3 regions of the Rhizobium sp. WYCCWR 11146 genome follow, and region 1 is predicted to be linked to each of the others. Evidence: predicted binding sites of a transcription regulator. Region 1 holds the regulator's gene; each other region holds the start of a gene.
The links. Region 1 encodes HrcA, which represses chaperone genes, less so after heat shock. Its sites were predicted from a motif close to GTTAGCACTCNCNNNNNGNGAGTGCTAAC; they were not measured.

Region 1 (3,275 bases):
GCGGCTTCACCGTTTCCTCGGGATTGAAGATCAGGAGAACGCCCGGCCCGCAGCGGAAGAAGACATGCCGGTTGGCGGCGCGGGCGATCTTTTCAAGCCCGAGAACGTCTTCGTAGAACGTCTCGGCCTTATCGAGATCCCGCGCATAGAGCGCCGTTTCCAACATGCCTTCCAGCATGGGGTTCATCCTTCGACGGCTTGCTTCTGCAGCGCCACGAGTTCGCCGATGCCGTTTCTGGCAAGCAGCATCAGCGAGGTGAATTCGCCCTCGCTGAACGGCGTGCCTTCGGCCGTGCCCTGGATCTCGACGATCCCGCCGGTGCCCGTCATGACGAAATTCGCATCGGTCTCGGCCGAGGAATCCTCGAGGTAATCGAGATCGATCACCGGCTGGCTGGCGAAGATACCGCAGGAGATGGCGGCGACGTGATCCTTCAGGACCCGGTCGACCTTGATCATGTTGCGGCTTTCCATCCATTTCAGGCAGTCGTAAAGCGCGATCCAGCCACCGGTGATCGAGGCGGTCCGCGTGCCGCCATCGGCCTGGATGACGTCGCAATCGAGCGTGATCTGCCGCTCGCCGAGCGCCTGCAGGTCGACGACGGCGCGCAGCGACCGACCGATCAGCCGCTGGATTTCCTGGGTGCGGCCGCCCTGCTTGCCGGCGGCGGCTTCGCGCTTCATGCGTTCGCCGGTCGCCCGCGGCAGCATGCCGTATTCGGCCGTGACCCAGCCCTTGCCGGTATTGCGCAGCCATGGCGGCGTCTTTTCTTCGAGGCTCGCCGTGCAGAGCACATGCGTGTCGCCGAACTTCACCAGGCAGGAGCCTTCCGCATGCTTGGAAAAATTGCGCTCGAACGAGACCTTGCGCATCTGGTCGATTTTTCTGCCTGAAGGCCGCATTCTTATCTCCTGGGGTTTATTTGACCGCTTCTACGATTGGCGGCGCTCATTTGCAAATTCCCTTTTGCCACGGGTGTGAGTTTGACTTACTTTTCGGGAAGTATCATCAGCACGGGTTCGAAAGCTTCATGGGCATCAGGTCGACGTCGGTTTCGGATGCCGTAGCTGCGCTGGACGAGCGCTCCAGGGAAATTTTTCGTCGCATCGTCGAAGGTTATCTGGAAAGCGGCGAGCCGCTCGGTTCACGCAACCTGTCCCGTATCCTGCCGATGTCGCTGTCGCCGGCCTCGGTGCGCAATGTCATGAGCGATCTCGAAGAGCTCGGCCTGATCTATTCGCCGCATGTCAGCGCCGGCCGGTTGCCGACCCAGATCGGCCTGCGCTTCTTCGTCGACGCCTTCATGCAGGTCGGCGATCTCTCGGCCGAGGAGCGCGCCAACATCGACCGCCAGGTGCGGGTCGAAAGTGGCGGCAATCCCGTCGAATCGATGATGAACGAGGCAAGCCGCATGTTATCCGGCATTTCGCGCGGCGCCGGCCTCGTCATCACCTCGAAAAGCGATCCGGTGCTGAAACATGTCGAGTTCATCCGGCTCGAACCGACAAAGGCGCTGGCCGTGCTCGTCGGCGACCATGATCAGGTGGAAAATCGCATCATCGAGCTGCCGGCGGGCGTCACCTCCTCGCAGCTGACGGAAGCTGCGAATTTTCTCAATGCCCATATGTCCGGCCAGACCCTGCCGGAGCTTCGCAAACAGTTAAGCCGGTTGAAGGACGACGTCCGTCACGAGCTCGATGCCCTGTCACGCGATCTGGTCGAGCGCGGCATTGCTGTCTGGGCCGGCAGCCCGGACGAGGGAAAGCCCACGCAGCTGATCATCCGCGGCCGCGCCAACCTGCTCGAAGGCCTCGCCGGCGCCGAGGATCTCGACCGGCTGCGCCTTCTGTTCGACGATCTCGAGAAGAAGGACAGCCTGATCGAGATCCTCAATCTCGCCGAAAGCGGTTCGGGCGTGCGCATCTTCATCGGTTCGGAAAACAAGCTCTTCTCGCTGTCCGGCTCGTCGCTCATCGTCGCGCCCTATCGTGACGACGACGATCGCATCGTCGGTGCCGTCGGCGTCATCGGCCCGACGCGGCTCAATTATTCGCGCATCGTGCCGATGGTGGACTACACAGCCCAGCTCGTCTCCCGCCTTTCGCGCAATCAGCTTTGACGCGCAGCTATCAGTCACGCGGAATTTTCGCTTCTTTGTCACGCAGACTTGATTTTTTTCGGTCAAACCTCGATATCGGGCGCATCTGAAGACACCAACCGGAGACCGTCATGACCGATGACACGACGAAAAACGGACCTGACGCAACTGCGGCCGATGCCGCAGCCGACGCTGCCGCCTACGTCGAGAACGAAACTGCGCAGCAAGAGCCCGCCCAGCCGGACCCAATCGAGCTTCTGAAAGCCGAAAACGGCGAACTGCGTGACCGCTATCTGCGCCTTGCTGCCGAGATGGACAATCTGCGCCGCCGCACCGAGCGCGAAGTGAAGGATGCCAAGTCCTATTCCGTCGCCGGCTTTGCGCGCGACATGCTCGCCGTGTCCGACAATCTGCGTCGCGCGCTCGATGCCATCCCTCCGGAGACCAGGGCTGCGGCCGATGCCGGCCTGAGCACGCTGATCGAGGGTGTCGAGATGACCGAGCGCGCCATGCTGTCGGCTCTCGAGCGCCATGGCGTTCGCAAGCTGGAGCCGGTCGGCCAGAAGTTCGATCCGAATTTCCATCAGGCGATGTTCGAGGTGCCGAACCCGGACGTGCCGAATAACACGGTCGTCCAGGTCGTGCAGGCCGGCTTCACCATTGGCGAGCGCGTGCTGCGCCCGGCCATGGTCGGTGTCGCCAAGGGCGGTCCGAAGCCGGCCGAAGCCGAAACCAACTCTGTCTTCGACGAAAAAGACGCCTGAGATCGTTTCCTTTCCTCCTCGCGAGGAAGGGAAATCGAAGTTTTAGATGCGGGCGAAGCGTTCGATCAGCAGATCGAAGAAGCCGTCCGCATCGACATGGCGCATGACCCTGGCATTGCGCTTGCGCTCGGTCACGTGCCACCAGTCGACGACCGTCATGCCGACGGTAAGTTCGGACTGGACCTCGATCTCGACATTGCAGTCCCGGCCCTGGAAAAGCTCCTGCTTCAGCAGGTAGGCGACAACGGTCGGGTCGTGCAGCGGTCCGCCGTCGGAACCGTATTTCTCGATGTCGAACCGCTCGAAGAATTCCAGCATCTCGACCATGGCCTTTGCCGGCGCCGTGCCGATTTCGGCCATGCGCTTCACCCGGTCCTTGCGGGTCAGCAATTGATGCGTCACGTCAAGCGGC
Region 2 (3,275 bases), on a different contig from region 1:
AGATCGACCTCCGGCGGCAGGCGCATGTTGGCCGTGGGAAAACCCAGCTGCCGGCCGAGCTTTTCGCCATCGATCACCTCAGCCTCCACCGTATAGCGGTAACCGAGCATCCCGGCGACTTCGCTGACATTGCCCTCCTTCAGGAGCGCGCGGATATGGCTCGAAGAGACGACATCGGCGTTTTCGTCGCGGAAAGCATCGATCAGGGTGACGCCGAAGCCGTAGGTATGGCCGGCATTCATCAGGAAGGCGGGACCGCCCTCGCGGCCGCGGCCGAAATGGAAATCGAAGCCGGTGACGACTTCGGAGGCGCCGAGCCAATCCTTCAGGATCGAGTGGATGAAATCATCGGCCGAGCGCTGCGAGAACTCGTAGTCGAAAGGATATTCGATGACGGCGCTGAAGCCCAGCGTTTCCAGGATACGGGCCTTCAGCGGGGCCGGCGTCAGGCGGAAGACCGGTGTCTGCGGCCGGAAGACCGTGCGCGGATGCGGCTCGAAGGTCAGCACCAACGCGGGGATACCGCGCGCCTTGGAGATCTCGAGCGCCCGGTTCAGCACCGATTGATGGCCTCGGTGCACGCCGTCGAAATTGCCGATGGCAATGACGCCGCCCTTCAGATGGGCGGGTAGGGGTTCCCGGGTTTCATTGCGGTGGAAGACGGTCATCGGCTGGCTTCTCTTCATGCAAGGCGTGTCTCATGCAAGGCGGGGCATCCACCACTTCGGCGCGGCGTTTTCCCGTTCGAGATAGGCGTTGAGGATCGCCTCGTCGGTTTCACCGTTGAGAGTATATTCCTTAGCGTGGATACCGCCGCTGATGTAGAGGAGGTCGAGGCCGTAATTCAAGGCGCCGCGCACATCGGTCGGCATGCCATCGCCGATCGCCAGCACACGCTCGACCGGGAAATCGCCGCTAAGCTCGCGGGCAGCCGCTAGCGTCGCCTCGTAGATCGGCCGGTGCGGCTTGCCGGCGATGCGGGTGCTGCCGCCGAGCTGCTCGTAATAGGCGGCCATGGCGCCGGCGCAGGGGATGATGCGATGGCCACGCTCGACGATGAGGTCGGGATTGGCGCAGATCATCGGCACGTCGCGGGCTTTGAAATCGAGAAGCATATCGGTGTAGTCCTCCGGCTTCTCCGTCTCGTCGTCGAAAAAGCCGGTGCAGACGAGCGATAGCGCTTCGCCGGCCGGCCGGCGCTCGACGCCAATGCCTTCGAGAAGCGCCTTGTCGCGCTCGGGGCCGAGCAGAAAGACGGTCTTCGGCCCCTCTGCGATCAAACCGCGCGTGACGTCGCCCGAGGTGACGATCCTGTCATAGGCGCTGTCGGGAACGCCGATCTGGCGCAACTGCTCGACCACCTGCCAGGAAAGGCGCGGTGAATTGGTGATAAGGACAACGGCGAGGCCGCTTTCGCGTGCCGCTTCAAGGGCTGCGGCCGCCTTCGGGAACGGATCGACGCCGTTGTGAACGACGCCCCAGACATCGCAGAGCACCACATCATAGTGACCTGATATCTCCGAGAAGTTTTCTATCCGCTTGGCCATTCCGATTTCCCGATTTGCTTCAGTCACCGGTGACATTGCAAAGGCGCAAGGCGATGGCAAGGCATTTTCTTCGCTGCCGGACCAATGCGAGGAGCTTGAACGGCGATCCGGCGAAGCGGATGGGCAAAGGGTTTTGATGATTATCGCGAAGCGGCAGATCGCTGACGGCGGACGAGTTCGGCAAAGTTCGGCTGCGCCCAGGTTTCGGCCGCAATCTCGCACTATTCTCGGGTCTCTTCACAATTCCGGCACAAAAATTCGTGATTGCTCTCATTGACTCCTCTCGGAGCCATCCCTAAATGCTCGTCGCTAGCACTCACCGCAAGGGAGTGCTAACATCTATCCATGTGGGCCACTCCGGTCCGCGAATGTCATTCGATCGAGGGATTAGACAATGGCAAGCACCAACTTCCGCCCCCTTCACGACCGCGTCGTTGTTCGCCGCGTTGAGTCCGAAGCCAAGACCAAGGGCGGCATCATCATTCCCGATACCGCCAAGGAAAAGCCGCAGGAAGGCGAAATCGTCGCCGTCGGCTCCGGCGCGCGCGATGAGTCCGGCAAGGTCGTCGCACTCGACGTCAAGGCTGGCGACCGCATCCTGTTCGGCAAGTGGTCCGGCACCGAAGTCAAGATCGACGGCGAAGACCTTCTGATCATGAAGGAAGCCGACATCATGGGCATCATCGGCTGATCGGCCGACCTGCTTTCCCGAAATGGCTGACGGGCCTTTTGCCCGAACAACTCGAATTCAGGAGTTAAGAATATGGCATCTAAAGAAATCAAGTTTGGCCGCACCGCGCGCGAAAAGATGCTGCGCGGCGTCGACATTCTCGCCGATGCAGTGAAGGTCACGCTCGGCCCGAAGGGCCGTAACGTCATCATCGACAAGTCCTTCGGCGCGCCGCGCATCACCAAGGACGGCGTTTCGGTCGCCAAGGAAATCGAACTCGAAGACAAGTTCGAAAACATGGGCGCCCAGATGGTCCGCGAAGTTGCTTCGAAGACCAACGACATCGCCGGCGACGGCACCACGACGGCTACCGTTCTTGCCCAGGCGATCGTTCGCGAAGGCAACAAGGCCGTTGCAGCCGGCATGAACCCGATGGACCTGAAGCGCGGCATCGACCTCGCTGTCGCCGATGTCGTGAAGGATCTCCAGGCTAAGGCCAAGAAGATCTCGACTTCGGAAGAAGTTGCACAGGTCGGCACGATTTCGGCAAATGGCGACAAGCAGGTCGGTCTCGACATTGCTGAAGCCATGCAGAAGGTCGGCAACGAAGGCGTCATCACGGTTGAAGAAGCCAAGACCGCCGAAACCGAACTCGAAGTCGTCGAAGGCATGCAGTTCGACCGCGGCTACCTCAGCCCCTACTTCGTGACCAACCCGGAAAAGATGATCGCCGACCTCGAAGACGTCTTCATTCTCCTTCACGAGAAGAAGCTCTCGAACCTGCAGTCGATGCTCCCGGTTCTCGAAGCCGTCGTTCAGACCGGCAAGCCGCTCCTCATCGTCGCTGAAGACGTCGAAGGCGAAGCCCTCGCAACGCTCGTCGTCAACAAGCTGCGCGGCGGCCTGAAGATTGCTGCCGTCAAGGCTCCCGGCTTCGGCGACCGCCGCAAGGCCATGCTCGAAGACATCGCCATCCTGACGGGCGGCACTGTCATCTCCGAAGACCTCGGCATCAAGCTCGAATCCGTCACGCTCGACATGCTCGGCCGTGCCAAGAA
Region 3 (3,275 bases), on a different contig from region 1:
GTCGAGCCGCCGACGCGGATGACGGCAACGCCGCCGGCGAGCTTGGCAAGACGTTCCTGCAGCTTCTCGCGGTCGTAGTCCGAAGTGGTTTCTTCGATCTGGGCCTTGATCTGGGCCACACGGCCTTCGATGTCGGACTTGGCGCCTGACCCATCGACGATTGTGGTGTTTTCCTTCTCGATCGAGACTTTCTTGGCACGGCCGAGCATGTCGAGCGTGACGGATTCGAGCTTGATGCCGAGATCTTCAGAGATGACGGTGCCGGCGGTCAGGATGGCGATGTCTTCGAGCATGGCCTTGCGGCGGTCGCCGAAGCCGGGCGCCTTGACGGCGGCGATCTTGAGGCCGCCACGCAGCTTGTTGACGACGAGCGTTGCGAGGGCTTCGCCTTCGACGTCTTCAGCGATGATAAGCAGTGGCTTGCTGGATTGGACGACGGCTTCGAGAACCGGCAGCATCGACTGCAGGTTCGAGAGCTTCTTCTCGTGGATGAGGATATAAGGTTCTTCGAACTCGACCCGCATCTTGTCGGCATTGGTGACGAAGTAGGGGCTGAGATAGCCGCGATCGAACTGCATGCCTTCGACGACTTCGAGTTCGGTTTCTGCGGTCTTGGCTTCTTCGACAGTGATGACGCCATCATTGCCGACCTTTTCCATCGCTTCCGCCAAAAAACGACCGATTTCGGCATCGCCATTGGCGGAGATCGTGCCGACCTGGGCGATTTCGGAATTGTTGGAGATCTTGCGGGCGTTGGCCTTCAGTTCCGCGACGATGGCGGCGACCGCAAGATCGATGCCGCGTTTCAGGTCCATCGGGTTCATGCCCGAAGTAACCGCCTTGGCGCCCTCCTTGACGATCGCCTGGGCCAGCACCGTTGCCGTCGTGGTGCCGTCGCCGGCGACGTCGCTGGTCTTCGAAGCAACTTCGCGGACCATCTGGGCGCCCATGTTTTCGAACTTGTCTTCGAGTTCGATTTCCTTGGCGACCGAAACGCCGTCCTTGGTGATGCGCGGCGCGCCGAAAGATCTTTCGATAACGACGTTGCGGCCTTTCGGGCCGAGGGTCGCCTTCACCGCGTTGGCCAAAATGTCGACGCCACGCAGCATCTTCTCGCGGGCTTCGGTGCTGAATTTGATTTCTTTAGCAGCCATGTCCTCACTCCTTCATAGGCAGCCAGAGCAGTTCCAGGAAAAGTGCAACGCGGTTTTCCGTTCGGAACTGCGTCAGAAATAAGAGGTTGGAGCGGTTTTGCGTTTCCATGAAAAGCTGAAGCGCTCCAGCGTCGACTGATGTCCGCAGGGATCTCAGGCGGCCTGCTTCTTTTCGCCCTGCGGCTCGATGATGCCCATCACGTCGCTTTCCTTCATGATCAGCAGGTCTTCGCCATTGATCTTGATCTCGGTGCCGGACCATTTGCCGAACAGGATGCGATCGCCGGGCTTGAGGTCGAGCGCCTGGATCTGGCCGGCTTCGTTGCGCGCGCCGGGGCCGACGGCGATCACTTCGCCTTCCTGCGGTTTTTCCTTAGCGGTGTCGGGAATGATGATGCCGCCCTTGGTCTTTTCCTCTGAATCGACCCGGCGGACGAGAATGCGGTCATGAAGCGGTCGGAACGACATGTCTTCCTCCATCGACAAACAGTGATGACGTTTGTTTCCCTGGCCGGACCGGATGACCAATCCGGGCGGGTGCTCGCGCGCGAGCCTTGCGACAATGATTTGGTTCGATGGTTTTGCAATTCAAGAGGTGATGGAAGAGAAATTGGCACTACCTGCTCGTGAGTGCTAACGCCCGGCAGGGAACAGAAAATCGCCTCCCGCGTTCGAATAACGAAGGCGACGGCGTGGTGCCGGAGGCGAGTTCGAGCAGGATTGAGGCTTGAATCCGGATTTCGGCATTCCCAACTCTTTGATGATCGAGGCTTGCTTGAGCTCGGTCATCGTCCCACGTCTTTTTGGAGTGAGTGACATGGAAGAGAAGACCAATATCATCAAAGACCTCAGTATCGAGGAACGCGAGGAAATCCTCGTCGATATCGCTCGTACACTGGAGGACACGGCGCGTGAGGCTTTTGTCGAAGGCAACACGCACTTTGCCGCACTCTCCAACAACATGGCCGAAGCGATCCGCGGCAACGCCGATGAGCTCGCCCGTGACGATCCGGAAAATGCCGAGCTCGTATTGCAGCAGGCAACGGCGATGATCTCGCAATTCGAAGCCGTGCACCCCTATCGGATGGTGAGTATGGCCGTCCATTGAGCGCAGGCTGTGTGGCTCCGCCTCGACCGCCCGCTCAAATCAATCGCCACCCATGCGGAACTCTCACTGCTTGCGAAGGTTATTGGATCACAACATCGAAAGGTGATCCATGACGACTTTCAAATCCAGCGTGCCGCCCGAGAGTGGCACCGACGACGCGCGGTCCGCCGATACCGAACGGGCCGAGACCGATCGCAAAAGGGCATTGGAAACAGCCCAACGCAACGCGAGCTCGGCATCAGATCGCGATAGCGGCACCGATACCGAAACCCCAAGCCTGAAGGTTGCAAAGGAATATCTCAGCCTCGGCGGCCACCGCCGATCCATGATCGACGACAATATCACCGATGTTCGCCAATGGGACGAGGATCCGCCGGAAGCCGAACGGTTCTGGAAGGAGCGGGTGGAGACGCTTCCAAAGGATCGACGCAAACAGGTGGAGGATTTCCTTCCAACCATCAACACGCCCTGATAGGCGGCTGGCCGCTCTTCGGACGGCCCATTCAATTGCGCTTGGAGGAGATCATGGCTATAGACAAGCACGAGCAGATACGCCAGCGCGCCTACGAAATCTGGGAGGCCGAGGGGCGTCCTGATGGCGCCGACCAGCGCCATTGGCTGCAAGCCTGCGACGAACTGGCCGGCGAGGATGAGCATGAGACGCTGCAGGACCTGCTCGATGAAGACGACAGGGATGATGCGGCACTGCTTCAAGGCGCCGGTGAAAGCGGCGATTTCGATCGGCCAGGAACGAGGCCCGTTCAGGTCGCCAGGGCGCCGGTGCCTGACATCGAGATGACGACGGGCGAAAAGCCTTTCCGACGGAAAGTCAAGAAGACCGAAGGGCCGTGATCGCCATGCAGCATCTCGACCATGCCATCCAGATCGCTCTTACGGCCCATGAAGGTAAGGCGGACAAAACCGGCCGGCCGTTCTTCGAGCACTGCCAGCGGGTAGCACTCCTGGTTTCCGGTGACGAAACGCGAACGGTCGCCTACCTTCATGACGTCGTC

Region 2: groES (co-chaperone GroES) is a predicted target of HrcA. The motif match lies at 1,856-1,884, and genes of this name have one in related genera.
Region 3: HX899_RS07755 (co-chaperone GroES) is a predicted target of HrcA. The motif match lies at 1,764-1,792, and genes of this name have one in related genera.

Annotation. Positions count from the first base shown of each region.
Region 1 is NZ_JACCEY010000031.1:151,844-155,118, reverse strand. Features, by position in the region: gene HX899_RS25095 (VOC family protein) at 1-187, opposite strand, end outside; gene rph (ribonuclease PH) at 184-903, opposite strand; gene hrcA (heat-inducible transcriptional repressor HrcA) at 1,032-2,120, shown strand; gene grpE (nucleotide exchange factor GrpE) at 2,231-2,863, shown strand; gene HX899_RS25075 (nucleoside hydrolase) at 2,906-3,275, opposite strand, start outside.
Region 2 is NZ_JACCEY010000033.1:65,464-68,738, forward strand. Features, by position in the region: gene HX899_RS26910 (bifunctional riboflavin kinase/FAD synthetase) at 1-668, opposite strand, end outside; gene HX899_RS26915 (TIGR01459 family HAD-type hydrolase) at 699-1,547, opposite strand; gene groES (co-chaperone GroES) at 1,942-2,238, shown strand; gene groL (chaperonin GroEL) at 2,311-3,275, shown strand, end outside.
Region 3 is NZ_JACCEY010000011.1:256,722-259,996, reverse strand. Features, by position in the region: gene groL (chaperonin GroEL) at 1-1,154, opposite strand, end outside; gene HX899_RS07755 (co-chaperone GroES) at 1,308-1,622, opposite strand; gene HX899_RS07750 (hypothetical protein) at 1,972-2,262, shown strand; gene HX899_RS07745 (hypothetical protein) at 2,372-2,734, shown strand; gene HX899_RS07740 (DUF2934 domain-containing protein) at 2,788-3,114, shown strand; gene HX899_RS07735 (HD domain-containing protein) at 3,120-3,275, shown strand, end outside.